Regions from separate parts of the Paenibacillus tritici genome, predicted to be linked through region 3. Evidence: riboswitches for the same ligand, from Rfam matches in the RefSeq annotation. Region 3 holds a riboswitch; each other region holds the start of a gene.
The links. Region 3 has a riboswitch for cobalamin ahead of KDC22_RS02400 (anaerobic ribonucleoside triphosphate reductase). Riboswitches for the same ligand answer to the same signal wherever they lie in the genome.
Positions count from the first base shown of each region.

Region 1 (10,782 bases), 540 kb from region 3:
GGGCCATGCACAGCCGTGAGGATGATGAGAATTACGCACTCGGTGAGGATGATCTGCTGAATAAGTACCGTGAGCGCTTCGGGCTCGATTCGGTGGACGATATGGAAGCGATTCTGAATCCGGCGGAGATCCCGGAGGAGTATCATCATTATACGGACCATGTGCTGACCGGCCTGACCGACCGCTATGGCGTGATGACCCGCAGACGGCTCTGCCCGTCCTGCCATAATGAGCTGCCGGTGACTGCCGGGAAGGTTCCTAGCAATATTATCTCGATCATCGGGGCTTCCCAGGTAGGGAAGTCTGTCTATATGACCTCGCTGATCCATACGCTGCAGCATACGACGGCAGGGCATTTCGACGCGGCCTGTATGCCGCTGAATGCCGAGATCAGCCGCAAGTTCCGCACCTTGTATGAAGAGCCGCTGTTCGAGCGGGGGGATCTGCTGGCATCTACCCAGAAGGAGAAGATGCAGGAGCCGTTTATTTTCCAGTTCGTATTCAAGGATGAATCCAAGCCCCCGCTGACGCTGGTATTCTTCGATGTGGCCGGTGAAGGGATGGTCGATCAGGATTACCTGGGTCTGCACGGCCAGCATATCAAGAACTCCGCAGGGATTCTGTTCATGGTCGATCCGCTGCAGATCCGTTCGGTCCGGGAGAAGATCCGCATCAACTTCGGTGACCGTCCGGGCGAATGGGTGTCGCAGTATGATGAGCCGCGTGATGTGGTGCTGACCATGTTCGGCGATTTCATCGCTTATCAGGAGAAGAGCAAGACCGAGATTCCAACTGCTGTGGTTCTGGCCAAAAGCGATATGCTGCACTCCCTCAAGGATGAGGATGGAGATTATATTAAGTCCAACAGCAATGTGTTCAACAACTATGTGCACCGCAAAACGCTGAATCTGGACGAGTTCCACAACATTGACGGTGAAATCCGCCGCTTTATCGAGAAGGTGGACCGCCCGTTCAAGGATACGATGGATGTGTATTTTGCGAATACCGGTTATTTCGCCGTATCTGCGCTGGGCAGCAATCCGGTCAATCAGAAGGTGGAGGGCGTGGTCAGTCCGATCCGGGTGGATGAGCCGTTCATCTGGCTGCTGCACAAGCTGAATTATATTGAGGGGAGCGACGGGCCGTGAACAGATTCTCAGGGTCCATGATCACCCAGCAGATGTATACACGCGAGCGCCGGGGCGTATACCGGGCGACAGAGGGATTCGATACGGTAGCGAAATCGGAGGGTCTGGACAATAATTTTGTCAAAAAAATTCTACATCCCTTCTGCCTCTACGATGCACCGGCCGAGCTTACGGCTCGCGGCGAGAAGGATGAGGAGCTGTATCCTGCCGCGCTGCACCTGTTCCACACGGAGAGCAATGAGACGGTGATCGGCCTCAGCCGTTATCTGGCGGCGGATTTCACCGGACAGCGGAGCGCTTTTTTTGCCCATAATTTCGTGGTGCCGCCTATCCGCTCGGAGGAGATTGTGGAAGGATACGGGGGCTGGCTGCATGCCGGATTCGCCCGGAGTTATGAGGGGGAGCCGGGCGGGACACTGCCTGAACTGGAGTCTATTCCGGTAGAACCCCGTGAGCGTGCAGAACCGGCAGACCCGCGGACAGTGCTGAGCGGTCTCGGGTTCACCGAAGAGCTGTTCAAAGCCCTGCTGCAGGCGGTTATGCTGTCCGTAGCCGGGAAGAAGAAGATTTATGTAGCGCTGGATGTGCCCGTCAGTGAGTTGTCGCAGCGTGCGGTGGAGCTGACGGAGGTCCTCTACGCTTCATTGCCGTATGACTTCCGCCGCAGGCTGGGAGTGATCACTTATGCCAAAGAGCCGCAGAGCCGCAAATACATCCACCTGACCTTCGTGGAGAAGGGCTCGCTGCGTCCGGGGGACCGGAATATTGAGAAGGATTATATCTTCGATCTGGCAGGCGCAAGGATTCTGAATGCCGACTTCGGGGAATCCCGGCAGACTTATGCCGATCTGTCCTGGAAGATTATGGGGAAAAAGGGCGGGAATCTCAGGGATTTCGCCAAATTTGCCGACTCCCTGCTGCTCGGGGAGAGTGTGGACCGCAAGCTGTCGCTGGCCCTCTATAATGAGCTGGCTGTCTTTTATGAAATTGAGCAAGGCAATGAAGCCTTATATCCGGAGAATAAAAACGCTGTGCTGGGCGGCCTGCTCTCCTATCTGAAGCCGGAGGGGAAGCTGGACTCGCGGGCGCGGCTGAACGATATGTTCCTGGAGCGGTTCGACCGCGAATATGAGCTGATCCGTCAAAAAGGGATTCCGTCGCCGGAGATCCTGGAACGGTTCAAGGAGTATTTTGCGCTGCCGGGCCATAATTACCGGGTCAAAATTGTGGATTACTTCATCAACGGAATGCTGAACTGCCGATCCGCTGGACGGGAGGATGTGCTGGCTGCGGCGTATGGCATTATTGACAGCGATGCTGCCCTCAGTGAGGCTTTCTTCAAAAAAGTGCTGTCTCAATCGCTCTTCCGCAGAGCGCTGTTCGAGCCGTATCTGGAGTCCCGGCTTGCGGCGGCAGCCGGAACGGCGGATGTGCTCCGCCTCGTAGGCCACTTCGGCCGGAGTCTTCCGGAGGTGCTGCAGCAGGGTTCTGTGCGCGATACTCTCAAGGAATATTTACTGGAGAAGCTGCAGCGGGAGCCTGATCCGGTAGCGGCTGTAGCCGCTGTTCACGAATCGGTCCAGCAGGCGGAGAAGCAGCGCCGCAGAGGCGGCGGAGTGCATCCTGAGGCCTTGTCGCTGATGCAGGAGCTGGGGACCTCGGCCGACCGCTTCCTGCTGAACCGGATCTCGCTGGACGAGCTGTCCATGGAGCAGCTGCTGGAGATTTCATTCCTGCGCTACCGGGATACGGCGGACTGGCAGCCGCCGCTCGATGCGATCGCGAAGCGCAAAGCCAACGCGCTGCGCGCGGCCTACCGCTGGTTCGGGGAGGAGCGGCCGGATGAGGAGATCTTTGACGGATTGTCCCCGCGGGAGCTCGACGATGTACAATTGCTCGGTGCACGCTGGCTCAAGGATTCGCGGAGCATCGAGCCGTTCGACCGGCTGCCGCTGGCCTTCTATCACAGCAGTGAACGCGAAGGCGGTCCGCTGGATTATGATGCGCTGCTGGACCTGGTGGCCCGCAAGGCGGGGAATGATAAGGAGACGGTATACCGGTTCCTGGTCTGGGCGCAGCATAACCGGCTGTTCAGCATCTCGAACAAGAAGCTGTGGCCGAATTACCGGCGGGCAGTGCTGAGATATTTCCTGAAGAGCGACCGCGAAGCGTTCAAGAACCGGGACTTCCGCAAAAGCTATATCTCGGCAGCAACGCCTGCCATGCAAAGTGTCTATAATGAAGCCAGCGCCCAGCTCGCTTCGCCGCTGGCGCGGTGGATCAGCCGCAGCCGATTTCAACTCCTGATCTCCGGCAGCATCCTCGGGATCGTGCTGGTTATTGGCATCATCGTTATGGGTCAGCTGCGGCAAGGCGGTACGGATATCGCTGCGCCGGTTGCCAGTCCCAGCCCGCTTCCGGCAGTGACCGGAGAGGCCGGCGGACCGGCCCCGGTCTCTGTCCGGCTTATCGGCGCGAAAGTCAGCGGCGATGCAGGCAGCGGCGGGAATACCGGCGGCGATGAAGGCAGCGGCGGGAATACCGGCGGTGATGCAGGAGACGGTGGGAATACTGGCGGCGATGCGGGAAGCGGCGGGAATACTGGTGGTGATGCAGGAGGCGGCGGGAATACTGGCGGCGATGCAGGCAGCGGCGGGAATACTGGCGGTGATGCAGGCAGCGGCGGAAGTGGCAAGCTGGTGTTCAGCTTTGCCGCTGTGGCGGACTGCTCCGCCTTCAAGCCGGCGGAGATCAAGGTGGTGTCCGATAACAGCGTTACGGACACTTACAAGGTCAAGGCAACGGTTCAAAGTTGCCAAGTTGAAGAGGGTGCCGGAACGGACGGCGGCGTGAAGGGTGAAGAGGGCGCTGGAACGGATGGCGGCGCGAAGGGTGAAGCAGGCGCCGGAACGGACGGCGGCGCGAAAGGTGGAGCCGCTACCGCAGGAGCGGCGGCGGGAACTCCGGCACGCGTATACGAGGTGACGGTGGAGCTGGAGCCAAGCGCGAAGCTGGCCGTGGGTGATATGATCACCGCCGGAGGCTATACGCTGAAGCTGCAGGCTGATCCGGACAGCATTCCGGGAAGTACAGCCACAGCGGCACCTAGCGCGGAGCCGTCCGCTTCCGCAAGCCCGGAAGCGGACGCGGAATGAAGCAGCGGGGGTTCCCTAGCTGCAAGCTGAGCTTAAGCTTTTAACAAACGGCTTAGAGCGTCTTGTAATCCCTGTTACTCCGGTATTTATCGAAGGGACAGCATTTCGCCGGGTGACGGGCCTTAGTAGAACAAAGATTTATACTAGTGTAAACTACTTTAGCAGCTCGCTGGTTGAGGGTTTGCCGTGTCCCGAACGATTGCGGTACTTACTTATGCTTAATGCACTCTGTACAACTAAACCGTCTGATCTATCCCTGAATACACGCTTAGATGTATTTCGTACACTTAAACTAGCATCTGTAGCTTGGTTTCACCCATTCGGGCAAATTTAGTTGTACAGACTACAGTTATAGGAGGGAAGCCTTCCTTTTTACTGTTTTTAATTGCGCAGAGTACAACTATCACGGAATGTTCTTTTCTATCACCGAATGTTCTCTTCAAACTGAGCTTCATCCATTGCTGTATTACCTGAATGAAGTCCCTTTTTTGGTTCGGAGGCGCGACTAGCGGACTTATTCTGGCACCAGCAGATTGAAGTGAGTTGGATGTTAGGATATAAGTGTAAGTGCGCTGGTGTCCGTATGCTTGCGTAACGTTGGCTATGGAGAGAAATTAGGGCTGCTTGTCCGTTAACACACTTGGAAGAATGCTCTCTACTGCACTTTGTACACTCAAATCAGGTATAATTCGTGTTATTTGGCGTTCTGTTGTATTGGGTACATTCGGTTTTGGGTATTTTGCCCGTATGAGCAGGATCTGCCACATTCTAATGCATGAAATACAGCAGAAGGTGTTATCGGCACCTTTTATTCCAATTCTGATGTACATAATACAATCAGCCTTCTGCTGTTGACTCCGAGGATGCCCCACCGCTTGACCTGAAGCAGAAGAACAACCAAATTTGTCCTGAACAATACAAGTTGCCGGGGGAGCGGGCACGTACTGTTCAGGATTTTTGTATTTTCGCGGAAACGAATGTCATCCTTTTAAAGGACAGTGCAGCGTTTCTTCTTGGCGGAATAGAGCATTAGATTGTCGGCAATAGAAACAGCTTGTCTATAGACATACAGGGGAATAGTAGATATGATTGTTTGAGAATATTTAAATTTAATAAGCTTTGGGAAAAGGTGCGGATTCCTTAGAAACAATGTGTTGTTGCTATCAGAGGGCTTAGCGTTTCTAAGAGAGGATCTGCTTAAAAGGGAAGTCCGGTGCAAGTCCGGCGCGGTCCCGCCACTGTAAATACGGAGCGACTCCTGAAGAAGCCACTGTCTGCTAACTGGATGGGAAGGCGGGGGAAGCGGTGAAGTATGAGCCAGGAGACCTGCCTGTTCCGTTGTTGTTTCTATTCTTCGGGGGTAAGAATGTGGAAGCAGATGCCGATATAGGCTAAGGCTGCGGGTCGAAGAGAAATCGCCCAGGCAGCCGCCCTGTGTTGTATTCTTCCCCGGCCGCCCTGTACAGGGCGGTCTTTAGGTTGCCGCCGTACCGGCGGAGGAAGCAGGATTCATCCATTCTATTTCAGGAAAGAGGTTAGTTATGAAGAACCATTCTTTATCATCTAAGTTCACACGGCTGGGGTTGGCGGTAGTTATGCTGTTCGCCATTCTGGGAGCAGCCGTGGCCCCGGCAGGACAAGCTTCTGCATTGGCGGGGGCTGCTGCACAGGCAGGCGGAACTGCCGCATCGGCATCATCCGCTCTGTCCGCAGGTACGGCAGCCAGCGTAACCGATGCAGTCTATGCCACTGCGGAGTTCGTGCTGAAGAACGGAGTCCAGTCGGACTGGCAGGCTATGGGCCTTGCCCAAGCTGGCTACAAGGTTCCGGCCAGCTATCTGAAGGCGCTTGAAGGTAAGGTAGCTGAGGCTAAGGGTGTTTTTGCCAGAGCTACGGACTATGCCCGGATCACACTTGCCGTTAAGGCGCTGGGCGGCGACCCGGCGAATGTGGCAGGATATAACCTGATCGAGAAGCTGTACAACAACGATAAAATCACGGGCCAGACGCTGAACAATCCAGTCTATGTGCTGCTGGCGCTGGATTCTGGAAGCTATACCATTCCGGCAGATGCGAAATGGACGCAGGCCAAGCTGCTGGCAGAAATTCTGGCTAAGCAGAATACCGACGGCGGCTTCACTCTGACTACGGGTGCGAGTGATCCGGATATGACAGCGATGGTGCTGACCGCACTGGCTGGTCATAAGCAGGAAGCGGCTGTGAACACTGCCGGTCAGCGGGCGGCAGCCTGGCTTGCTAAGGCTCAGGACAAGAACGGCGGATACGGTGACAGCAGCGAGAGTGTTGCTCAGGCCGTGATTGGCCTGTCTTCCTTCGGCATTGACCCGGCAGGAGCAGACTATACCAAAGGGAATGTGAATCTGGTCAGCAAGCTTCTTAGCTTCAGTGCAGCAGGCGGCGGGTTCGCCCATACTGCAGGCGGCAGCTACAATCAGCTCTCTACAGAGCAGGCACTGGAGGCATTGGTAGCCTACAAGCTGCTGGGTACAGGCGGCAAGTTCTTTGATCTTAGCGGTACTGCTGTGAAGAATCCGCAGGTCAGCGTCTCGGTTACTATTGAAGGTCCAAAGGGAACCGTGGCTGAGGGCAGCGTGTACGCTGGAAATGTACTTAAGGCGCTTGAGAAAGCGGCAGCGGACAAACGCGTCACCCTGGTCAATGAAGCAGGCAATTACGTGACGGGGATCGGCGGTGTGAGCGCGGGTGCTTTTGGCGGATATGATGGCTGGATGTATGTGGTAGCCCGCGGCGGAGCATGGATCTATCCAAGTGTAGGTATGGGAGATTTCGTGCTGGAGGAGAATGACCGCATCGTTGTCTATTATGGCGGAGATAACACGCAGGTGGTAGATTCCGTGATCCTTACTCCTGCACAGCCGCAGCCTGGACAAGATATTTCAATCAAAATCACCCAAAAGAAATGGGTATGGAATGAAGCGACCTTCACCTCCGATCCGGTCACTTCACCGGCGGCAGGAGTGCAGGTAACCATCGGCGGCAAAACGGCAACTACGAATGCTGACGGCCTGGCTGTTGTTACAGGGGGCCTGCCAGCGAATAAATATACACTCGCAATTACGGGATATCAGAAGGACAACACACCTGCAATCGTTCGTCATACGCTGGCGTTGACCGTGGCTTCTGCTGCGGCTAGCCGTCCTGCTTTTGGCGATGTGAAGTCGATCTCGCCTTGGGCGCTGGAGTCGGTATACACGGCGTATGACCGCAAGCTGATGAATGGCGTGAGTGAGGGGACGCTGGTCTTCGCACCGAAAAAGAACATTACCCGCGCTGAATTCGCAGCGCTGCTGCTGCGGTTAACCGGCAAGGAGACGTCTGCGGCGGCTTCCGCTGGGGCCTTCAGTGATGTTAAGGCGGATGCATGGTATTATGGAACAGTGAATAAAGCGAAGGAGCTCGGTATCATCAGCGGAGTAACCAGCACCACCTTCAAACCGGACGGGCTGGTAAGCCGCGAGGATATGGCTGTGATGATTGCGCGAGCTTTTAAGCTGGATATGGCATCGGCCGGAGCAGGAGCAGGTACATTCACCGACGAAGACGAGATCAGCGATTATGCCTTGTCTGCGGTACGCACGGTGACTGGCCTTGGATATATGAGCGGAACCGGCGGCGCATTTGATCCTTCCGGTGCTGTAACCCGGGAAATGGCCGCTGCTGTGGCTGTTAGATTGCCTTAGGAGCAAGAAATCGGGTGATGGGCAGCGGCCGGAAGACTGAGGGTTCACCGCAGTGACGGCTTAGCTTGAAGTACAATCTTAGTGCGTCTTATGTAAGTGGATAAATGACATCTAATTGCAGAGGAAATTCAGCACACCCTGAAGCAGTTGGATAAACAGCACTTAAATTCGGCCAAATGGCAAAAGGATGGATGATTGGCTGAATTAGATGCTGTTAATCCACCTAAAGTCCGTGAAACAGTAGAACGGAAACAATTAAGTGTACAAAATCCAACTGCTGTTGCTCCAGTAGCAAATGACTGTTGAAGCGGCTAAGGCTGATGTAATGGGGTTACTGGTTACTGAAGCGGATAAGCCGGATGAAGTGATCTAAAGTAAAGTGATCTTGAAGTAACCCTGAAGCGATACTGAAGTGAACCTGAAGCGATCTGAAGTGATACTGAAGCTACTCTGAAGTGACCTGAAGTAACCCTGAAGCGATCTGAAGTGACCTGAAGTAACCCTGAAGCGATCTGAAGTGACCTGAAGTAACCCTGAAGCGATCTGAAGTGATCCTGAAGTGAACACTGAAGCGATACTGAAAGCGATACTGAAGTGACCTGAAGCGATCTGAAGCGATCTGAAGTGACCTGAAGCGATCTGAAGTGATCCTGAAGAGACCTGAAGTGATCCTGAAGCGATCTGAAGTATCCCTGAAGCGACTATCTTATGCTGCCGGTTGGGTGGCTGCAGACCGAAGGGGTCGGAGGGAAGCGGATATTCAGCGGTGGGATGGGTGGCACTTTGCCTGGAAACTGTTTAGAATTAATAGTAACTCGAAAAAGAAAACATAAGGTGTATGGAGGAACGGGGAACAGGCTGACTGCCCCCGTTCTTTTCCCTTTTTGTGGAGGTGTGAAGGTAATGTTCAGTCTATCAAAATCAGGCCGGGGCAGGCTCGCTACACTGCTTCTGCTCCTGCTGGTATTGCTGCTCCCCGGCTGCTCCAACGCGCAGCCGGATGAGGCAGCCGGCGGGCCGCAGCCGCCCGCCGGGTCCCAGGCCGCGCAGACGACGCGGCCTCCAGACGAAGCGGCTCCGCTGCCGGGAGCCGCTGAGGGCACTGCCATACCGTCCGCTACGGCGGACGGCATGGCAGCTTCAACCTCCGGCGCTGCGCCCGCCGGAGCCGCTGCCGCTGACGTAACGGGGAAGCCTCCCGTTACGCCAGCTCCAGCACAGGCACGCGCCAGCGAGTCTGCCGCGCAGCCTTCGGCGGGCAGCGGTAAGCCCGCCGCACCATCTCCGGCGGGCAGCGGTAAGCCTGCCGCGCAGCCTTCGGCGGGCAGCGGTAAGCCCGCCGTGCCATCTCCGGCGGGCAGCGGTAAGCCCGCCGCGCAGCCTTCGGCGGGCAGCGTCAAGCCCGCCACGCCATCTCCGGCAGGCAGCAGCAAGCCTGCCGCGCAGCCTTCGGCGGGCAGCGGTAAGCCCGCCGAGCCATCTCCGGCAGGCGTCAGCAAGCCTGCCACCCAATCCCCGCCGGTCAGCGCCGCAACGCCGCGCCCGGCAGACACAGCCAAGCCGGAGAACCGGGTGACCCTCTCCATTACCGGAGATGAGGAGCACGGGGTTATCCTGGCCGCTGCGGATTATGAGATAGTGAAGGACGAGAGTGTGCTGGAGCTGACTAAGCGGATTACGCGGAAGCAGAAGATCCAGATGGAATATCAGGGCAGCAAGGCTTTTGCTTATGTGGAAGGTATTGATAATTTGTACGAAAATGATCACGGCTCAGAGAGCGGCTGGATGTACAAGGTGAACGGAGAATTCCCGTCCAAGGCGGCAGGCAGCTGGATCGTTCAACCCGGAGATACCATTGAGTGGCTGTATACGCTTGATCTCGGCAAGGATCTGGGGGCCAAGGCACCATGAACAGCGGCTTCCGTTCCATGCATCCAGGGGTAGCGCTGCTGTACTATGCAGGGCTGCTGCTCTTCGCCCTGCTGGTGTTTCACCCGTTATTTCTGGCAACAGAGATGGCCGGACTGCTGGCGCTCCTGCTGCTGCAAGGCCAGGGAAGGCGGCTTTTGCGCGGCTTGCCTTTTATACTGCTGATGGCTGCTTCGGTGGCCCTGCTGAATCCGCTGTTCTCGCACAGAGGGGCGCATATCCTGTTCTACTTCCTGGACCAGCCGATTACCCTGGAAGCTGTGCTGTATGGACTCATGATGATGATTATGCTGCTGACCATCCTGATCTGGTTCATTTCCTACAATTACACGGTAACAACAGATAAATTCATGTATCTATTCGCGGCGGCTGCGCCGAGAACGGCTCTGTTGACGCTGATGGCGATACGGTTCGTCCCGTTGTTTCAGCGGCGGCTGCGCCAGATTACCCTGATCCAGCGTCTGCGCGGGGTGGATACCGGCACGGGAAGTCTGAAGAAACGGATGAGAGACGGGATGACGCTGCTAAAAGTACTGCTCACCTGGTCGCTTGAGGAAGCCTTGCAGACAGGCGATTCCATGACGGCCCGCGGCTATGGCAGCACCAAACGCAGCACTTATAGTATATTCAAGGCTGATCTGCAGGATAAGCTGGTTATGCTGCTGTTAACGGTTAGCGGTATGGTTACGCTGCTGTTCTGGCTGCAAGGATACGGCAAGCTGGAGATCTATCCCCGTATGAACAACATGGATTTCGGCTGGCAGGATGCAGTGATGTACGGCAGCTTCTGCCTGTTCGTCCTGATCCCTGCGGGGCTGGAAGGAAAGG
Region 1 covers NZ_CP073365.1:1,078,793-1,089,574, forward strand. The annotation lists gene KDC22_RS04580 (hypothetical protein) at 1-1,148, shown strand, start outside; gene KDC22_RS04585 (GAP1-N2 domain-containing protein) at 1,145-4,303, shown strand; cobalamin riboswitch at 5,456-5,651, shown strand; gene KDC22_RS04590 (S-layer homology domain-containing protein) at 5,845-8,025, shown strand; gene KDC22_RS04595 (DUF4430 domain-containing protein) at 8,929-9,936, shown strand; gene KDC22_RS04600 (energy-coupling factor transporter transmembrane component T) at 9,933-10,782, shown strand, end outside.
Region 1: another riboswitch for cobalamin. It lies ahead of KDC22_RS04590 (S-layer homology domain-containing protein); the one in region 3 lies ahead of KDC22_RS02400 (anaerobic ribonucleoside triphosphate reductase).

Region 2 (10,782 bases), 1.6 Mb from region 3:
TCCCGGCAGCGTGCAGCGATAGCCGGTTCATCCATGCCGCTCCCGCGCAGTCCGAACGACACATCCTCCAGCGGTGTACTCAGGATCAGCTGCTGCTCCGGGTCCTGAAAGACCAGGCCCACCCTCCGCCGCAGCGCAGCCAGCTCCTTTTTGGCGTAGGATAACTCCTTGCCTCCCTGTAGAACCTTGCCGCTCTGGGGACGCAGTATGCCTACGGCATGGAGGAATAACGTTGATTTGCCCGAGCCGTTATGACCAAGCACCGCCGTCTTGCTGCCTTTGGGAATGGAGAGTGTCAGTTCATGCAGCGCGAGCTCCTTCGTGTCAGGGTAATGGAACATCACCCCGTCAAAAGCCAGACTATATTCCATATCCATTACTTACTCCTCTAATGTGATTTGGCCAAATTTCACCCCCGCACCCACAGCCAGAGCTGCGCCAGCACCAGCACTGCTATCCCGGCATACGCCTGGACAGCATAACGCCGCGGCACAGGGGGCGCGCTATAGGGCGGCAGAATAATCTCATCAGTGAATCCGCGGGCCAGCAGCCCCTGCGATAATCCATAATAACGGTGCATGGTGTTGCCAAAAAGCGCTCCCGCCATAGCCGCAGTCTCCCGCAGCTTCGCCTTGTACCCCCTACGGCCTCCACGCAGCCTCCGGGCCAGCAATAGCCCGTGCGCCGCATCTGTCAGCAGGAACAGGAACCGGTACATAATCAGCATCAGCTCCAGCACAATCTGCGGCATCCGCAGCCTGCGGAGTACCTGTAGAAGTTCACTGAACGGCGTAGTGAACATCAGGAAGAAGAAGCAGCTCATACAGGCCGAGATCCTGGCCAGCAGTTCTCCGGCCCGCTGTAGTCCTGCCGCTGTGATATATACCGGCAGAGGCAGGCCCGGAAGCTGGAATACACCCGCCTGCCCCGCTGCCGGATGCCCGAATTCCACCAGCAGGGCCGGGATGCTCAGGCCGTAGAACAGCAGCGCTGTACCAAACAGCAGTCCGTAGGCACGGAAGGGAATTTTGGCCTGCAGAATACACCACGACATCATCCATAAGGTGATTGCCATTTGCAGCAATGGATGCACGGTATAGGAGAGCAGGAACATCAGGGCTGCGAATGCGCTTTTCCACATGGGAGACAGCAGCCTGAGCGCGTTATTATAGGACAGAACGTCAATCCGTCTGATCACTTGCTGCTATTCTGCTTCGTCCCGCCTTGCTTTCCTTTCAGCAGCCCCAGGGTATAACCGATCACTCCGGCACCGATTGCTGCCTGCAAGGCGAACAGCATACTCTCCGTCTCCCCCGGCAGCTCGGCAAGCGGCTTGAACCAGGGCTTATAGTCAGGATTGAGCTCCGTAATTACTCCCTCGGCTGCATCATCGGCCCCGCCGAATTCCCCCTCCACGAGCAGCAGCGGCAGCACACACAGCAGGACAACGGCCAGCAGCATCAATCCGTTTTTCCACTTATTGCTCATCAGGCTCTTCCTCCGTTCACCTTGCGCTTCAGAAGCGACAATTCATTCGGGCTATACGATTTCAGCCAGTTCCACAGCAATACGGTCAACAGCCCCTCACTGACAGCCAGCGGGATTTGCGTGACGGCGAAGATTCCCCCGAATTTGAGAAAAGAGGCCAGAACACCGCCATCCGCCGCCGGAAAAGCCACCGCAAGCTGAAAGGAAGTCACGACATACGTACTCAGATCCGCTACGGCTGCGGCACAGAACAAGGCCAGCTTCTCCCGTTCCGGCAGCTTCATCATCAGCTTATACGCGGCATATCCGGCAAAAGGACCCGCCACCGCCATCGAGAACGCATTGGCACCCAGCGTAGTGATCCCCCCATGCGCCAAAAGCACCGCCTGAAACAGCAGGACAATAGAGCCGATCACGCCCATCGGGAGCGGCCCCAGCATCACAGCACCAAGTCCGGTACCGGTGGGATGGGAGCTGCTTCCAGTTACGGAAGGCATTTTGAGCGCAGACAGTACAAAGGTAAACGCCCCTGCCAGACCCAGCAGCAGCTTCAGTTCCGGATTCTCCCGGGTCATGGCTCTGAGCCTGATGATCCCCAGCACGAAGAACGGTATGAACGCCGCCCACCAGAACACGGCCCAGCCTACCGGCAGGAACCCTTCCATAATGTGCATGGCCCGGGCCGTACCCGGCTCATTCAACATAAAGTACATGGTAAATCCGGCAACCAGTGCCGCAAAGCTCCAAAAACTACGCTTCTTCATTTGTCAGCCTCCATGTTTTTGAGTTTCTGTACATCCTTGCAAGTTCAAACAGAACCGGCTGCGCCATCCTTCAAGAGAACGCAATCCGTTTCAGCGGGAAAGATAAGGAATGTTCATGCGCGGAGCATATACATTCTTATCTTCCCAAAAAAAACCCACCCTGATGGGTGGGAAGTGTATGTACGCAGGCAAGTTGATAGAGCGCGCAGTCCGTAGCTAAACGGAACAAGGTGCTTTTCATCGTCCCATCACTTGGGCCGTGTCCTTGTAGCCAGCAGCTATAAACCGGGTGTCCTCTCTAAACTCAAGATTCCTCCGGTCCTTCAGGGCAGAACGCTTCATCTCATTAACCTATCCGTACACCGCTCCTATCCGCGTAGAGTCGTGGTGTGCGTCGACAAGGTAGGTCTCCTGGCTTGGAATACCGGCGCTGTGGACTTCGTCTTCCCCGGGATTCCCGAGTGACCTCATGAAGTTCAGCTCTTCCTTACAGTGGCGGGACCGCTCGGGATTTGCACCCGATTCCCTGTTATCCCTTGCCCGTCGGGGCAAGAGCACCTTGTTTCATCGCTAATTCATCCTACATCATAGCGGACAGAGATTAGCCTGTCTGTGATATAAATTGGAAAGGCAGCCCAATAAGCTATCCATTGCATTCATTTGCTTGTAGAAAGTTTGTTTGAGTAATATAATTATTAACTATATAACCTGAGCGTGGAGGCATCCGATGAAACTTGATCTAACCGAACAATCACTGCCCGTATACGAAGCTTTATCCAGCACGGTGCGCCTGCACATGCTGCGGCTGCTGTCCGATACCCCCATGAACGTGAAGGAGCTGGCCGGAGCCCTTAAGCTTAGCAGCGCCATTATGACGATGCATGTACGCAAGCTGGAAGCGGCAGGGCTTATCCGCAGCCATATGGCTCCCGGCAAAAGCGGCCTGCAGAAGATCTGTACGCTCGCCGCCGACGGAGCGGAGATTGTGTTTCCCGGACAAGCCCGGACCCCGCGCAGGGGGTACCGCAAGGAGATTCCGGTGGGACATTATTCGGACTTCCAGATTGAACCTACCTGCGGACTGTCTACAACGGAGCGGGTCATCGGCCACTTCGACGATCCCCGTTATTTCTGGGATCAGGAGCGGGTGAATGCCGGTATCCTGTGGTTCGGCAAGGGGTTCGTGGAATACAAAATTCCGAATTTCCTGCTGTCGAGCCAGATGCCGGAGGAGCTTGCGATCACCATGGAGATTGCTTCCGAAGCCCCGTCCGTCAACAATAACTGGCCCTCGGACATTACCTTCACCCTGAACGGGCAGTCTCTCGGCTTCTGGACAAGCCCCGGCGACTACGGGGATAATCCGGGTAAATATACCCCGGCCTGGTGGCCAGCGCTTACGAACCAATACGGGCTGCTCAAGCAGCTGCGGATTACCAAGGCTGGCACCTTCATGGATGGACAGAAGCTGTCCGAGGTTACTCTGGATCAGGTAGGTATCCGTAATAAACAGTGGACCTTCAGACTCTCGGTTGAGGAGAATGCCGAGCATATCGGCGGTCTTACGCTGTTCGGCAAGGGATTCGGTAATTATAACGAGGATCTAGTTTTTGAACTTTTTTATACGGACACTGCTGCCGACCTGCCCGCTTCCATCTAGAAGTTGCTTCTCCATTCGCCTGCATCTGGTGGCATGGGGCGTAATAAGGTGCACTTGTGCTACTTATTGGCTTATTTAGGCAGCGTCCGGTGAATTGAGGTGCACTTGTGCTCCTCATTGGCTCATTTGGCCTGCGTCCAGTGAATTCTGGTGCACTTGTGCACTTTATTTGCTCATTTGGCGCGCATCCGGGGAATTCTGGTGCACTAGTGCTCCTCATTGGCTCATTTGGGCAGCGTCCGGTGAATTGAGGTGCACTTGTGCTCCTTATTCGCTCATTTGGGCAGCGTCCGGTGAATTCTGGTGCACTTGTGCTCCTTATTGGCTCATTTGGGCAGCGTCCGGGGAATTCTGGTGCACTAGTGCTCCTCATTGGCTCATTTGGCCGCCATCCGGTGAATTCTGGTGCACTTGTGCTCCTTATTGGCTCATTTGGGCCGCGTCCGGTGAATTCTGGTGCACTTGTGCTCCTCATTGGCTCATCTGGCCCGCGTCCGGTGAATTCTGGTGCACTTGTGCTCCTCATTGGCTCATTAGGGCAGCGTCCAGTGAATTCGGGTGCACTAGTGCTCCTTATTTTGCTCATTTGGCCCGCGTCCGGGGAATTCGGGTGCACTTGTGCTCCTTATTACTCTCCTTACGCCACACTCGGCTGAACCAATGGGATTTTCATTTCTCATTTCCTCCTCCAGCCCACTTTCCGCAATACCAGAGGGATTTTTCCCTCTCTTTTCCTCCTCCAGCCCACTTACAGCTGGATCAAAGGGATTTCTCCCTCTCATTTCCTCATCCGGCCCACTTTCCGCTGAACCAGAGGGATTTTTCCCTCTCATTTCCTCATCCGACCCACTTTCCGCTGAACCAAAGGGATTTTTCCCTCTCATTTCCTCATCCGGTCCACTTTTCGCTGGACCAGAGGGATTTATACCTCTAATTTCCTCATCCGGCCCACTTTCCGCTGAACCAGAGGGATTTCTCCCTCTCATTTCCTCATCCAGTCCACTTTCCGCTATACCAGAGGGATTTCTCCCTTTGATTCTCCTTGGATTCTCACTTTATTTCCTCTTGGTTTCTCCTTGGTTTCTCACTTTATTTCTCCTTGGTTTCTCCTTGGTTTCTCACTTTATTTCCCCTTGGTTTCTCCTTTGATTCTCCTCGGCTTCTCGCCTTATTCCCCCTTATTTTCTTTGTTTACTCCTTGGTTTCTCCCTTGTCTCTTTTCTGCTTCTCCTTCAGCTCTCTCTACCGTCCCCTTCCGACCCTATCAGCCAACTACCGTCTCCTCCCAGCCTGCCTCCGGCAGCTCCCGAATCCTATATCCTTCTGATTTCGCCCCCTATCTTCAATGGAAGGCTATCAGACTTCCCATTGCAAACCAAAAACACCTCCAACCCGCTGCAATTATGCAGGTTGGAGGTGTTCATATGGCATTGCCTCTATCTTCTATCCGCTATCTTCTATCCGCTATCTTCTACCCGCTCAGCCGCTTACCCCAGCCGTCATTCCTTGACCGGCTGCCACATCCCGCCGCCCGGCAACGGACAGCTGCGGGCCTTCAGCCGGGCCACGACAGGTATAATACAGCCGCAGGCGGTGCAGGTCACGCCATCCTGCAGCTTGGGGCAAGTCCCGCAAAGGGCAAGCCGCTCGGCGTAAACCTCGTCTGAAGCGGAATTGCCGGGGTTGAACATGGACGAGGCCAGAATCCGGGCAATCTGCGCGTCCGTTACCTTGTACTCCTCCCGGCATCCCTTGCAGGCTGAAGTGGTTGTCATGCTGATACTCTCCTTACGCTTTCGGAGTAATTTCCAGTACAGTTACCGACATTGGCGGCAGCTCTACAGTCAACGTGTCGCCTTCAAGCTTGAAGGCGTTGAACGCCTGCGGCTTTACAGCTTCCGGCTGCTCAAAGGTATTGTGAGCATCAATGGAAGATCCGGCAAGTGTAGTACCGCTTACGGTTGCTGATTGTCCAGCCAGTCCGCGCAGCTCCAGCGGCAATACTGCCGGTGCAGCGTGATTCAGGTTACACAGGCTGACATGAATGATGCCCTCAGCATTGACTGAAGCCGAAGCCGATACTTCAGGAATCTCTACGCCTTCATAGCTGTATACCGGGCTGTCTACAGTCAGCTCCAGCAATTCTGCATCCTGATGCACCTTGTACATGTTGAATACATGATAGGTTGGAGTCAGGAGCATTTTCTCGCCCTCGGTCAGAATGACAGCCTGCAGCACGTTAACGGTCTGTGCAATGTTTGCCATCCGCACACGGTCACTGTGCTTGTGGAAAATATTCAGCGTCAAGCCGGCCACCAGCGCATCGCGGATCGTGTTCTGCTGGTAGAGGAAGCCCGGGTTCGTACCCGGCTCTACATCATACCAGGTGCCCCATTCATCGACGATCAGGCCTACTCTTTTCTCAGGATCGTATTTGTCCATAATGACACTGTGACGGGTCACCAGCTCATCCATGAACAGCGCCTTCTTCAAGGTGTTGAAATATTCATCCGTTCCATAGCCGGTAGCCGCACCTTTATTCGCCCAATCGGAAGTCGGCAGGGTGTAGTAGTGCAGAGTAAGGGAATCCATGAAGCGGGTAGCTTCGCGCATCAATACTTCCGTCCAGTTATAATCATCCGCATTCGCCCCGCAGGCGATCCGGTGAATCTTATTGTCTCCATAGTTACGTACATACGTCTGATATTGGCGGTACAGATCAGCATAATATTCAGGACGCATATTGCCGCCGCAGCCCCAGTTCTCATTGCCCACGCCGAAGTAAGTTACACTCCAGGCCTCTTCCTGGCCGTTCTTCTGGCGCAGCTCAGCCATCGGGGATACGCCGTTAAAGGTCAAATACTCCACCCATTCGGACATCTCCTGCACGGTTCCGCTACCTACATTACCGTTGATGTACGGCTCACATTCCAGCATCGCGCAGAGGAGCATGAATTCATGCGTACCGAAATGGTTGTTCTCTACCGCGCCGCCCCAGTGTGTGTTAATCATACGCTTGCGCTCTTCGCTCGGGCCGATACCGTCCTTCCAGTGGTATTCATCGGCGAAGCAGCCGCCCGGCCAGCGAAGTACCGGAATCTTCATTTCCTTAAGCGCTTCCACTACGTCGTTGCGGATACCCTTAGTGTTCGGAATTGGGGAATCTTCGCCCACCCAGATGCCTTCATAGATACAGCGTCCAAGATGCTCAGCGAAATGTCCGTAGATGTTGCGGTCAATCTTACCTTTGCGGATGTCGGTGTTCAGTACAATGCGTTCTGCCATGGGAAGTTAACGCTCCTCTTTAGGTTAATATATTTGTTAATCATTTAACACTTATATTAATATTATAGTCAAGCTTCCTCCGGTTCGTCAATCTTTATCTTGCACAGCACACAGTGCCCCCCGCATTTCACTTCCCGGCAAAAAATGATATTATTAACACACAAATAACGCACAAATGGAGAGTATGATGATCAGACCTATTTGTAAAGATGTAACGATACTAAGCCAGCGGTCCACTCCGGCGACGGACAAGGATTTGATGGTGTTAATGGATCTTGTGGAAACCCTGCGCGCCAATTCAGACCGATGTGTCGGCATGGCTGCTAATATGATCGGTGTCAACAAGCGCATCATCGCCATCCGCATCGAGCATCAGCTGACCATCCCAATGATCAATCCGGTGATCAAGAAGCGCGCCCGTCCTTATGAAGCCGAGGAAAGCTGTCTGTCGCTTGAAGGTGTACGCACAACGAAACGATACGACTATATTGAGGTAGAATATTTCGACTATAATTTCAAGAAGCATTATGAGAAGTTCACAGGATTTGCGGCGCAGGTCATCCAGCATGAGGTGGATCATTGCGACGGCATTGTCATTTGAACTAGGAGACAACCATGCAGACATTCAATAAAACTGTTGCCGAGCAGATTCTGAGGAATGAAGTTGATACCCGCACGCTTTTGTCAGAATACCCTGAATACAAAGACGAGGTGCTGCTTGAGATCAATGCCTTATCCAGCCGTGGACGATCCAACCTCATTCAGCATTCACTCCGGAAATATACAAGCAGTGCAACCATTGCTAAGAATAAAATTGTCAAAAGTGGCTTCAATCAAACCACCATCAACACCTTTCTTCCCCATATTATCAAGGCCCGCTTTGCGATTTATCTGATTGAACAGCTGCAATTTGCAGTTTCTTCGGAGACCTCTACCGGACCCGTGCGCTTCAATCTATGGGATGGTTTCATTCTGCAAAGACTGCTGTTCCGGGAAAAGCTTGTTCGCAAGCCCGTATCTCTCATCCTGTTCCGGGTATTCTGGAAACTGATCATCAACCCCAAAATTCTAATGCCGCTTGTTAATAAACAAGGGATATATTGTTTCTATTCCAAGCCTTTAATCAAGCAGCTGTCCGCTTTGATTGGTGATCGCGAGTGTCTGGAGATCGCTGCGGGTGACGGCACATTAACCGGATTCTTGAACGATAACGGTACGCCATGCACAGCAACCGATGATTATAGCTGGGCACACTATATCTCTTATCCCGCTCATGTAGTACGAGCAGACGCCAAAACCGCATTGAACCGCTATGCTCCCAAGGTTGTCATCTGTTCATGGCCGGTCCCCGGCAACCCTTACGAGAAGCATGTCTTTCACTCCGGTTCTGTGGAGATGTACATCGTTATTGGTACCCGTGACCCTGCGATAACCGGTGATTTTGATTCCTACTACAATGCCAAAGATTTTGACATGGAGCTGAATGAGGAATTATCCCGCCTCATCTTGCCGCCGTCCGAGGACAACGCTGTATACATCTTCACCCGCAAGTAGACAAGGCTTCGCCGTCCTCTTAAAGGACGGCATTCGTTTCAGCGAGAAATTGAAGGATAATCTATCATGTGAAACATATAAATTCTTCTATTTAAAAAAGACAGTATTGCTCCCAAATAGGTGAGCATTACTGTCTTTTGTACTAATTCTATCGTGCTGCTTCAGCCCAAATCTCCGAGTTCAATCTGTACGATTCCCCGGTCATCCCGGACCTCGGCGATCCCGCCGATCAGATGCATCAGGCTGCCGAACTCCAGCTCGTTGAACTTGCGTGCCGCGTTATCCCGCTGCAGCGACCACAGACAGTCCGCCAGTTCACAGACCACCGGTACATCGCAGCGGATTTCCGCCAGCTCCCGCGAGAGATGCAGCATGTCGAGGTCAGCTTCGATTTTGGCCCGTACGCCTTTGGGCAGCAGATGCAGGTTCTCGATCACACCTTCCACCGTACCGTATTCGGTCAGCAGCTTGGTTGCGGTCTTCTCGCCTATGCCCTTCACACCGGGATAATTATCGCTGGTGTCGCCCATGAAGCCCTTCAGGTCGATCACCTGCGCAGGAGTAAGTCCCCGTTCAGCCAAAAGTTCCGCCGGATCATACACTTTGTAGTTGGAGCGGCCTTTTTTCATAATCACGACCTTGACACTGTCATTCACCAGCTGCAGCATATCGTGGTCACCCGTGAGAATATAGACCTCCGACTCCCCGCTATAGCACGAAGCCAGTGTACCGATGCAGTCATCTGCCTCATAACCCACCAGACCGATATTCGGCACGCCCAGCTCAGCCACCACTTCCTTCACCAGATCGAACTGCGGAATCAGCTCCAGCGGGGCGTCAATGCGGTTGGACTTATAGCCGTCATACTTCTCCGAGCGGAACGTGCCCTTGCCCATATCCCAGCAGCAGACCACATGTGAAGGCTCAAACGTACTTACCGCGTCGAAAAAATACTGCAAAAATCCATACACCGCATTCGTCGGAAGCCCGGCGCTGGTCTTGCGGATATATCCTCCATAAGAGGTAGCATAAAAAGCCCGGAACAGCAGAGCCATTCCATCAACGATCATTACCCGGCCCTTCATTTCTGTTTCTGTGCTCATGTGTAACCTCTCCTTGTATTCTGTAATTTAGGCGTTGCTCCAGGCTTCAGCGTACTGATCCTCTTTGTAGCCGACCGTAACCTGCTTGCCGTCCGTGACGACCGGCCGTTTAATCAGCATCCCGTGGGCGGACAGCAGCGCAAGCTGCTCGTCTTCGCTAAGATCAGCCAGTTTGTCCTTCAGGCCAAGCTCTCTATATACTTCACCGCTCGTATTAAAAAACTTCTTCAGCGGCAGTCCACTGTTCTTCACCAGCACGCGCAGCTCCTCTACGGTAGGCGGCTGCTCGGCAATATGCTGGATGTTAAGCTCATGCCCCTGCTCCTTCAGCCATTTCACTGCGCTGCGGCAGGTGCTGCATTTGGGATATTGATATACCTTCAAGTCACTCATCGAATTCTCCTTCGTTCCCTGTCAGAAACCCCGCAATCTATGCTGCCAGATCAGCATCATACGAGTGCGGAGGCTAGTGGTAGTAGTTGATCATGCTTCGAAATAATAATAAGTGGAAAAAGTACACCTGCTGCTCCTCAAACTGCACGACTGAAGGAATTAGATGGATTAACGACACTTAAATCAGCTGTTATCGTTACTTTGCAGTCCATTGGGTAATTTTAGCTGTACTTTTTCCACTTGCTTACCTCTCAGCCGCTATATGACTGTGATTAAGTGCTGTCTCGCACTTATTTACTCTTAAGCCCGGCACTTCAGCAGCAGCTGCATCCGGCCTATCCGGGACGTACATCACCGGCCGCAGCATTCCTCTATTATTCCGCCAGCACACAGGTTCCCAGGCTCCAGATACCTTCGGATATCAGCAAATATCCGGTTCAACGGATTGCCGACTGCCGGAGCTTCTCCTGCAGCAGCACCATATCCGGCGGCAGCGGCGCTTCGAAGACCAGATCGTCATGCGTGACCGGATGCC
Region 2 covers NZ_CP073365.1:2,093,215-2,103,996, reverse strand. The annotation lists gene KDC22_RS08880 (energy-coupling factor ABC transporter ATP-binding protein) at 1-377, opposite strand, end outside; gene cbiQ (cobalt ECF transporter T component CbiQ) at 410-1,198, opposite strand; gene KDC22_RS08870 (energy-coupling factor ABC transporter substrate-binding protein) at 1,195-1,488, opposite strand; gene KDC22_RS08865 (energy-coupling factor ABC transporter permease) at 1,488-2,252, opposite strand; cobalamin riboswitch at 2,637-2,829, opposite strand; gene KDC22_RS08860 (ArsR/SmtB family transcription factor) at 2,980-3,912, shown strand; gene KDC22_RS08855 (hypothetical protein) at 4,476-4,898, opposite strand; gene KDC22_RS08850 (DUF6171 family protein) at 5,412-5,687, opposite strand; gene KDC22_RS08845 (alpha-N-arabinofuranosidase) at 5,701-7,197, opposite strand; gene KDC22_RS08840 (peptide deformylase) at 7,382-7,798, shown strand; gene KDC22_RS08835 (hypothetical protein) at 7,813-8,751, shown strand; gene KDC22_RS08830 (5'-3' exonuclease) at 8,913-9,854, opposite strand; gene KDC22_RS08825 (arsenate reductase family protein) at 9,882-10,247, opposite strand; gene KDC22_RS08820 (RluA family pseudouridine synthase) at 10,685-10,782, opposite strand, start outside.
Region 2: another riboswitch for cobalamin. It lies ahead of KDC22_RS08865 (energy-coupling factor ABC transporter permease); the one in region 3 lies ahead of KDC22_RS02400 (anaerobic ribonucleoside triphosphate reductase).

Region 3 (10,782 bases):
ACCGCTTCCAGCTTGCTGCGGCTCGTGGAAGGCTTGTCACGGCGGTCATCCATCTTAAGGGAGGTGGAGACTCTCTGTGCTCCTGAGGTAAAGGGCGATTCATGCAGCGCTTCTACCGCAGCCAGAATCCGCCCGACCGGCCCTTCAATAATCGTCCCCATGGAAGTAAGCTCATAGGTAATTCCCTCCACCGTCTGCAGCACACGCTGCATGTCGGCCACATAGCTGCTGAGACTGGTGCTGCCTGTGCCGATTGGAATAACGGTCACTTCGCCAATTGCCATTGTGACATCCCTCCTGAATATGTGGTATGCCTAACCTGATCATCGCATGCTGGCCTTCCCTCCTATTGTACCCCTTCACCGGCCCGCCCACAAATCGCCAATCCCCCTTTCTTCTATTCTATCTTTCCAGACGAATTGCGAGGATTAGACGCACTCTATTTATGGATTCTTTGTGGCGTATTTTCGGAGATTTCATGAATCATTTCGGCCGAATTAATAGGAAAGTTGTGGATTACCTGTGGACTAACTGTGGATCAGCTGTGAGTAAAAGCGCGGAACCCGCTCCCCGTGCGGGATTACAAAAAAACATTTACAAACACAATATATTGAGTTACGTTTATTAAACAGTAACAAAATATAGTAGAAACAGGTGTTTCACTCTCTCAATGGAGAGGAGACTTAATAGGGAAACGCGGTGCAAAACCGCTGCGGTCCCGCCACTGTAACCGGCTGCTCCAAGGTGCCCTGCGCTCCTGGAGCTACACCCTCCGGCCAACTGCCACTAAGGAGCGGAATATGCTCCCCGGGAAGGCGCCTGAGGCTATGCCGGAAGCCAGGAGACCTGCCTGTTTCGGTGGCACCGCTACGACTCCTGCGAGGAACAGGCGAGGTGTCCGTATGCGGCCAAGCACGGGCAGAGTTAGCCTCCCGTTATCCGGGCCAGAGGCTGCCGATACCTGAGGACGATACGTTTATCGTCTTCAGGTATCGGCTCTGCGTTACGCATTCGGGCATTTCCCGCCTTTCCGGCCGGAGATGCTTTTTTTACTGACTTCCTGACAGACTACAGATAGAGATTGACGCTTACAATACGAGAGGAGAGAGCTATATAATGACGCTGCTGGAGAAACGTTATAACGAAGGACAAGCTGCACAGGAGGTTCTTTTGGAAGAGGTCATTCATCTGGGACGGGATATTATCGACAGCCGGGATCTGGATCTGCTGCGCGAGAACGCCAATTTGAACGGGGAGAGCTTCTCCGGCAAAATGAGCAAATTCGGCAGTGAATATTCCAAGTGGTATGCCCGCAACTTCACCATGCCGCCGCAGCTCGTGCAGGCTTCTCTTGATAATGTCGTTTATGTACACGACCTGGATCAATATGCCATCGGAACCACGAACTGCATCTTCATTCCGTTTGAACGGCTTCTGCGCGAAGGCTTCAATACCGGCAACGGCAGCGTGCGTCCTCCCAACTCGATTATGACGGCGATGTCGCTGGTGGCGATTATTTTCCAGTCCCAGCAGAATGCCCAGTACGGCGGCGTATCTGCCAACAAGCTGGACTATGACCTGGCCCCTTATGTCACCAAGTCCTTCGCGAAGCTGTTCCGCAAGGGCGTGGAATATTTCGAGGAAAAGGCAGTAGTAGCGGAGCTTGGCGAGATCACAATGAGCCGCACCGATCTGGCAGAGCAGTATCCGCGCGCCTTCCGTTTCGCCCTGAAGGAGACGGAGAGCGAGACACTCCAGGCAGCAGAGAGTATGGTACATAACCTGAATACAATGTCCAGCCGCTCCGGCGGCCAGATTCCATTCACCAGCATCAACTACGGGACCTGTACCTCACCGGAGGGCCAGCTTGTAATCAGCTCCCTCCTGACGGCCACGATGAATGGACTTGGCAGCGGGGAGACACCGGTGTTCCCGATTCAGATTTTCAAATGCAAGCAAGGCGTCAACCAGCAGCCGGGCGATCCCAACTATGAGCTGTTCCTGAAGGCCGCAGAGTGCTCTGCACGCAGATTGTATCCGAACTTCGCCAATCTGGACGCTCCGCTGAACATGCAATACTATGATCCGGCGGACCCGGATACCGAATTTGCTACAATGGGCTGCCGGACCCGTGTTCTCGGCGACCGCTTCGGACGCAACCGTTGCTCCGGCAAAGGTAACCTGTCCTTCAATACGATCAACCTTGTGCGCCTGGGTCTTACTTACGGAACCGTGACCGGCCGGCGCCTGGCCGCTGATGAAGAAGGATTCATCGGAGACCTGAATCACTATATGGATGTGGCGCTGGACGGCCTGCTGCACCGTTTCCGTATTCAGGCTGCGCAGAAGGCCAAAGCCTCCGATTTCATGATGCGCGAAGGCGTCTGGGAAGGCGGCGAGCAGCTTGCCCCCGATGACAGTGTCGGTGAACTGCTGAAGCATGGCAGCCTGTCGCTGGGCTTCATCGGGATGGCAGAATGCATGAAGGCCATGTACGGCAAGCATCATGGCGAAGATATGGAGATCCATGCCAAGGCTGTGGCCATCGTCCGCCACATGCGTGAATATTGCGACCATAAGAGCGAGGAGCTTAATCTGAACATTACCTTGTTCGCCACCCCGGCCGAAGGGCTCTCCGGCAAGTTCACCAAGATCGACCGCAAGGTTCTTGGCTCGATCCCGGGTGTAACCGACCGTGAATACTATACGAACTCTTTTCATATCCCGGTCTATCATGAACTGAGCGCAGCCAAGAAGATTAGCCTGGAAGCCCCATTCCATGAATATTGCAACGCCGGAGCGATCTCTTATGTAGAGCTGAACGGTAATGCCCGGAGCAACCCTGCAGCCTTCGTCAAAATCATCAAATACGCGCTGGAGCAGGACATCAGCTACTTCAGCATCAACCACCCGATCGACCGCTGCTCCGGCTGCGGCTATGAAGGTGTAATCGGTACGAATTGCCCTACCTGCAATGCGCATGAAGATACTACACATATCCGCCGTCTGCGCCGGGTAACCGGATATTTGACCGGCGACTATCAGACCCGCTTCAACGCTGCCAAGCAGGCCGAAGTCCGGGACCGCGTTAAGCATCTATGAATATCTGCGGATATTACCCGGAGTCGATCAATGAGGGGGAAGGCCTGCGGGCCGTCCTCTTCTTCAGCGGGTGCCGCCACCGCTGCCCAGGCTGCTTCAATCCGAAGACCTGGAACTTTAACTACGGAGAGGTCTTCACCCCGGAGCGGCAGCAGGAGATTATAGAAGAGATCGCGGGCAATCCGCTGCTGGACGGGTTGACGCTCGCGGGCGGGGACCCTTTTTTCTCGGCAGAGGAAGCGGCAGCGTTCATTCACGAGCTGCGGGCCAAGCTGCCGGGCTTCCCGGTCTGGATCTACACCGGCTATACGTACGAGGAGCTTACGGCTTCCCCCGGTTCAGCGGAATGGAAGCTGCTGGCCTTATGCCAGGTGGTGATCGACGGCCGGTTCGTCGAAGAACTCAAAGACCTGACCCTCTCCTACCGGGGAAGCAGCAACCAGCGGATTATTGATATTCCGGCGAGCCTGGCGGGCGATATGGTCGTACTGTGGGAGCCGGAGCTGTGCTTTCAAGGGGTATAACATTCACATACAAAAAGGCACTACACTCCCGCATTCGGCTAGTGTAGTGCCTTTTGATTGTACCGGGCAGATGGAGGCAGCAGCCTAACGTTATTCTACGGCTGTTGATTGCCCTGCCTTACGTGCCACCTTATGCTCGGTCTCTTCCGCCAGCTCCTCCAGCACGCTGTTCAGGCGCAGCTTAAGTTCTTCCGCCAGCTCGACCACTCCCTGGTCGTTACGGACAGCCTGGGAGTCTACCGCATAGACTCCGCCAAGAATATAGCGGGCGCCCAGCACGGATAGTACCGGCTTCAGCGCATAGTCAATGGCGAGCAGATGCGCGAGGCTTCCGCCCATGAAGAGCGGCAGAACGATTTTGCCGGCCAGCCCTTTTTGCGGAACCAGATCCAGGAAGGTCTTCAGCACTCCGGTATAGGACGCTTTGTACACCGGACTGACTACGATTACCGCATCGGCTTCGGCTACGAGACCGTTCGCCTTGACGATGGCTTCGCTCTCAAATTTGGTGTGGATCAGATCCTCCGCCGGAAGCTCCGCTACATTAATACGCTCCACTTCAAACCCGCGCTCCCGCAGACCATTCTCTGCATATTCAATCACGGCATTGATCCGGGACACCAGGGATGGCGTTCCGTTGATTACTACTATTTTGGCCATTTCCGCACCTCTTCCGTCTGCTATTATAGGATATGCCGGGCTGCTGCACCGGACACTGATACTTCAAATTAGTAATAATCCTAGCAGAGTACAAGGAATTTTGTCAAACCTCAATTATACTTGCAACCCGGCGCTGCTCTGGTTATAATAAACGGCAAACCTATATCCCGACCAGGCCAATGAACGGCATCCAACCGCGAGGCGTCTGCGACCGGAGCAGCTCCCTGTTCCCTAAGTTTACCGGGTTTCGCCCGTTACCGCGAAGACCAAAGAGGGCCTTATTCCGTGCATTAGAGTTGCTTAACGTGAATGAGGTCAACCTGGGTGGCACCGCGAGCTGACGCTCCTCGTCCCATGGATGAGGGCGTTTTTTGCATTTTTATAACCCCAAGAAGGAGCGGATGCGGCATGCTGGACATGAATTGGATCAGGGAGAATGAGGACATTGTACGGAAGACGGCAGAGTGGAAAAGGCTGGAGTTCCCGCTTGCGGAGCTGCTGGCATGGGATGACCGGCGGCGGCTGGCCCGCCGGGAGACCGAACAGCGCCGGGCGGAGCGGAACGCGCTGACCAAAGAGGTCGAGCGGCGGCTGCGCCAGGGCGACGCCGAAGGCGGAGAACAGGCCAAGGCGCAGGTGCGGACGCTTAATGGCGAGTTGACGAAGCTTGAGGCCGAGCTGCTGGAGGCGGAGCGCCGCTGCGGGGAGCTGCTGCTGCTCGCGCCGAATCCTGTATCGGCCGATACGCCGATCGGGCCGGATGATAGCGCGAACGTGGAGCTGCGGCGGTACGGCACGCCGCCGGTATTCGGCTTCCGCGCGCGGGACCATGTCGAGCTCGGAGAGCTGCACGACATCCTCGACCTTCCGCGCGGCGTCAAGGCCGGCGGCCCCCGCAGCTATGTGCTGAAGGGAGCCGGTCTGCTGCTGCACCTCGCTGTGCAGCGGCTGGCCCTGGATGTGCTGATGCAGCGCGGCTTCACCGTCATGGATGTGCCGGTGATCGTCCGGCCGGAGGCCTTGGAGCGGACCGGATTCTTCCCCGGCGGCATGGATCAGACCTACGAGCTGACGGGAGAGAAGCGCTGGCTGGCCGGCACCTCGGAGGTGTCGCTGGTCTCGCTCTACAGCGATGAGACGCTGGAGCTTGAGCAGCCGCTGCGGCTGGCCGGGATGTCGGCTTGCTTCCGCCGCGAGGTAGGCTCGGCCGGCCGCGATGTGCGCGGGCTGTACCGGGTACACCAGTTCTCGAAGATTGAACAGGTGGTAATGTGCCGCAACGACCCCGCTGAGTCGGAGCAGATGCTCCAGGAGATTCTCGGCAATGCAGAGCATATTCTGCAGCTGCTGGAGCTGCCTTACCGGGTAGTCGTTGTCTGTAGCGGCGACATGGCGATGAAGACCCATAAGCAGTATGACATCGAGACCTGGATGCCCAGCAGAGAAGCTTATGGGGAGACGCATTCGGCTTCCAACCTGCTCGACTTCCAGGCCCGCCGCTCAGGCATCCGTTACCGCGATGAAGACGGGCGGCTGCAATATTGCCATACCCTTAACAACACTGCGGTGGCCACTCCCCGCATTCTGATTCCGCTGCTGGAGAACCACCAGCAGGAGGACGGAACGCTCTATATCCCGCAGGCGCTGCGGCCTTATATGGGCGGGGCTGAGTGGATTGAACTTGGTATAAAGTGAAGCACACTTTCGCTCGGCACGCCTATGTCTTCCTCACGGGGACGACATGATGCCGATCATGACTGGCATTGCTGCCAAACGCTTCATGAAGCCCAGCCGGTGAAGATTAGCCGCATCTGGAGAGCGTAGTCAGATCAGGTATTCCTTAAACTATGATGTTTGCAGAAGACCCCTTATCCACTTAATGGTGGAGCGAGGGGTTTTTGTTTTATTAAGGCCGCTGGCTGGCCCTTATTGGAACTTTGAGCTGTCTGTGACGAGCTCTGCTAAAGCTCTAACTGTAGTTTGTACAACTAAAGCGATCTGGAATTAGCCCGAGAAGGGTTTAATTGCATTTTCTACAGCTAAAATCCCCCATATTCCGCAAAAGCAGGTTCACCGATGTTTTTAATTGTACAGAATACAGTTAACCCGGCAGATCCGTGATTTCATCGTCTTTTAGCTGTACAGAATACAATTAAGCTCCTGTGTATACCCTACCCATCCTTTTCAAATGAGTATTAGAGTTGCTTATAAGCAAAAATAGTATTTTCTTGAATATAACCTCTCTCCGGTCGCAAGGTGTCATAGATTATTTACTATATATATTAAATATTTTTATGCATGTTGTATAAAGTTCACTCTATTATTTTTAATTAGTGAGAATTTAATATATATTCATATCATACAACCTTCCATTTTACAAATAAATGGTATGATTATGAAGGTTGTACATTATAGTTTCGAGAGGAGTGGGTTTAGGATAATGATTATTTCTCACAGGATGCGAAAATGGTTCTCAGCAGGGCTTGCAGTTCTAATGCTCATCGGCATTGCACTACCTGCCGGACAGAGTGCACAGGCAGCGACGGATAACAATAATATTGTAATCTCACAAGTCTACGGCGGCGGCGGAAACGGCGGGGCTGAACTGAAGAATGATTTTATTGAACTATATAACCCTACCGATACAACAGTGAGTCTTGAGGGCTGGAAGGTGCGTTATGCGAGCGCCGGCGCCAACGGTGATCTCAATACGACAACCGCTATCACAGTGTTAACAGGTACCATTCCTGCTAAAGGATATTTTCTGATCCAGCAATCGGCCGGTACCGGAGGTACGAAGGACTTGCCTGCCCCTGATTATACAGGAATATTACAATTGGGAGCTTCCGGCGGTAAAGTTGACCTCATAGATACCGCCAATGCACGTGTTGATATGGTTGGCTTCGGGGCCGCGACTGCTTATGAAGGCAGCGGACCTACAGGAGTACTGAGCAGCACGCTCGCCGCTGTGCGCAAGGCTGCAGTAGGCGCACCCGCAGGCAGCCGCGGCTTGGATACAGACAACAATGCTGCAGACTTCATAGTTCAATCCCCTGATCCGCGCAATAGCAGCTATGGTACCGCTCCGGCTGTAGCAGCGGTAACGGCCATCCCGGCAGCCAATGCCTGGCCGGCCGGAACAGCGATCTCCCTTACCACATCCACAGCAGGTGCATCTGTCTATGCCGCAGTCTACACAGGTGGCTCCGGAGGAGAATTCAAACCGTATAGCGGTGAAATCCTGCTGAACTCACCTACTACAATCAAGACTTACGCCTCGGTATCGGATTCAGTGTACAGTCTGGTGTCGACTTATGATTACACCATCCTTGAGAAGCAGGATATTGCTTCTATTAGACCTGCGGTCAAAGGTCAGAATGTCTGGACTGAAGGGATCGTTACCCATATCGACGGGGCGAAGATGTACATTCAGGATTCGTCCAGAGCCATCGTATTGTACGGATTCCCGGCATTCGCGGAGGTCGGAGATCTCGTTGAAGTTCAAGGTGCTATGGATATTTACAGTAACCTGCAAGAACTCAAGCCTGTCACTGGACTTGAATACAAAGTTATCACTGCAAATGCCGGTGCACCTGCCGCTAAGCTAATCACTGCCGCTGACCTGACAGCTGCCAATGGTGAAGCCCATGAAGCGCAGCTCGTCACCATGGAAGATTTGACCATCATTAGTAAAGATGGAAATAATGTCATCGCCAGCCAAGGCAGCCAGACATTTAAAATTTATTCCGGACTTCCCCAACTGGTAAAGGATAAACATTTTGATAAAATCACTGGTGTAATTGAACAATTTAATGATGCCTATCAGTTCATTCCGCTCAGCGCAGAGAGTCTGGTAGAAGAACTGTTCTCTGTTACCGCCAGCCCCGGTGCGGGCCGGATCATCACCGGTAGCTCTGTTACGCTGTCCAGCCCCACCGAAGGAGCAGCAGTCTATTATACGCTTGACGGATCAGAGCCAACAACAGCCAGTACGTTGTACACAGCCCCCATCCCGATAACGGCAGACACGGTGATTAAGGCTGTTGCTTCAGTCACAGGTCAGACCAGTAAGGCCTATACTTTCGAGTATATAGCTTCAGAGCCTCCCCGCATCCATGATATTCAGGGCGTATCCCACACCTCTGAATATACCGGACAGACTGTTACGGATGTCGAAGGGATAGTTACTGAATACGGATATACTTTTGCAAACGGCAATTATAAAGGCTTCTTCATTCAGGACCTTGAACCGGACGATAATGACAGCACCTCCGAAGGAATATTCGTATACAGCACGAGCACCGGCCTGAAGCCTGATATCGGGGATCATGTATCCGTCTCAGGAGTTGTATCCGAATATAATGAGGGAAGCAGCAGCAACATGACTTCCACACAAATCACACTCAGCACCATCCATACAATAGCCAAGGGAGCAGTCCTGCCAGAACCAGTAGTGCTGGGCAAGGGCGGACGGGTTATCCCTTCTTCGATCATTGATAATGATAATTTAACTGAATTCCAGCCTTCTGAAGATGCCATGGATTTCTATGAGTCTCTTGAAGGTATGCTCGTTACCCTTCCTGCCCCTACAATTATTAGTCCTTACTGGACAAGCGGCAGCGGTACATCAATCGTATATAACATTCCGGCAAGAGTAGACAATGGGGTAGAAGATGTCATTACACCTGCCGGGGGCCTCGTACTCCGGGGAGCAGACAATCTCAACCCGCAGCGCCTCCTGATCGCCTACAGTGATCCTGGCCAGCAAGTCGGTACAGGTGATAAGTTCAATGGTGATGTTACAGGCGTTATCGGCTACAACAACGGCAACTACAAAGTTATCCCTGCAAGTGGAAGCCTGCCTGGTATCACCACAAGCAGCTTCACACAGGAAACCTCTACTATTACTGTAGATGAAGAGAAGCTGCTGGTTGCTTCCTACAATATTGAGAACTACTATCCAGGCGTAGGGGCCACGAAGATTCAGAAGCTGGCCCAGTCTATCACAGTCAATCTGAAAAAGCCGGATATCATCAGCGTTGTGGAGATGCAGGACAGCAATGGTGAGGTCGACAATGGTACAGTCGAAGCTAATGCCGCCGAACTGATTCAGGCGATTCAGACCGCCGGTGGACCAGCTTATAATTACGTTGACATTGCTCCTGTAAATAAAGCAGACGGCGGGGCACCGGGCGGAAACATCCGCGTAGGGTTCCTGTATAATCCGGCAAGAGTCAAGCTTGCTGACAGCATTACCGGACACAAGGGCTCTGCCCTCCAATCTGTCAGCTACAATGCAGACGCAGATAAACTGACCTACAATCCGGGAAGAATCGATCCGACGAATGATGCATTTGCCAATTCACGCAAGCCGCTCGCGGCCCAATTTGAATTTAATGGCGAGAAAGTCATTGTAATTGCTAACCATTTTAATTCAAAATCCGGTGACAACGGGCCGTTCGGAAGCATTCAGCCTCCACTGCTCTCTAGTGAAGCGACGCGCCACAAAATTGCTGCTGTCGTGAACGGCTTTGTCAAAGAGGTCCTGAGCGCCAATCCGTCTGCAAATATTGTAGCCGTGGGCGATTTGAACGATTTCCAATTCACCAAGACCGCAGCCATTCTCAAAGGCAACGAGCTCGACAACCTGATCGAGAAATTGCCGCTGAATGAACAGTACACCTATACGTATGACGGGAACTCCCAGGTACTTGATCATATCCTGGCCAGCAAAAATATTGCAAATTCCGCACAAGTAGATGTCGTCCATCTGAATGCAGACTTCCCTCAATCCCGCGGACGGGTGTCCGACCATGATCCGGTTGTAGCACAATTTGATCTGTCCAATTTCGATCTGCGTGTTTTGCATACGAACGATACACATGGGCATCTGGAGAGCATCGCCAGACGTACCACGGCCATCAAGCAGGAACGCAATAGCCATACCCTGCTGCTTGATGCAGGCGATGTGTTCTCAGGAACGCTGTATTCTACTACATTCAAGGGAATGGCTGACGTTGATTTCATGAATGACATCGGTTATGACGCAATGACCTTCGGCAACCATGAATTCGACCAGAATAAGGAGCACCCTGAGATTCTCAGGAATTTTGTAGAGGCTGCAAAGTTCCCGTTCGCAAGCTCCAACATTGACTTTACATCCAAAAACAGTGAGCTTGCAGACAAATTCCATAATGACATTGTCACCATTGCGCAAGGGGATACTGCTTACAACGGCAACATCTATCCGGCGGTGATCAAAGACGTCTATGGGGAAAAGGTGGGCATCTTCGGCTTAACCACTGAGGATACTGTAGGATTATCTTCACCAGGAGATAAGATCAGCTTCAAGGATCATGTCGAGAGTGCGAAGAATACAGTAGCTCTGCTCGAAGCCAAAGGCGTAAACAAAATTATCGCCGTAACCCATCTCGGTTATACCGTTGACAAGGATCTGGCCGCAGCCGTTCAGGGAATCGATATTATCGTCGGCGGA
Region 3 covers NZ_CP073365.1:536,231-547,012, reverse strand. The annotation lists gene KDC22_RS02405 (MTH1187 family thiamine-binding protein) at 1-284, opposite strand, end outside; cobalamin riboswitch at 636-868, shown strand; gene KDC22_RS02400 (anaerobic ribonucleoside triphosphate reductase) at 1,117-3,102, shown strand; gene nrdG (anaerobic ribonucleoside-triphosphate reductase activating protein) at 3,099-3,626, shown strand; gene ssuE (NADPH-dependent FMN reductase) at 3,717-4,286, opposite strand; gene serS (serine--tRNA ligase) at 4,695-5,981, shown strand; gene KDC22_RS02380 (5'-nucleotidase C-terminal domain-containing protein) at 6,745-10,782, shown strand, end outside.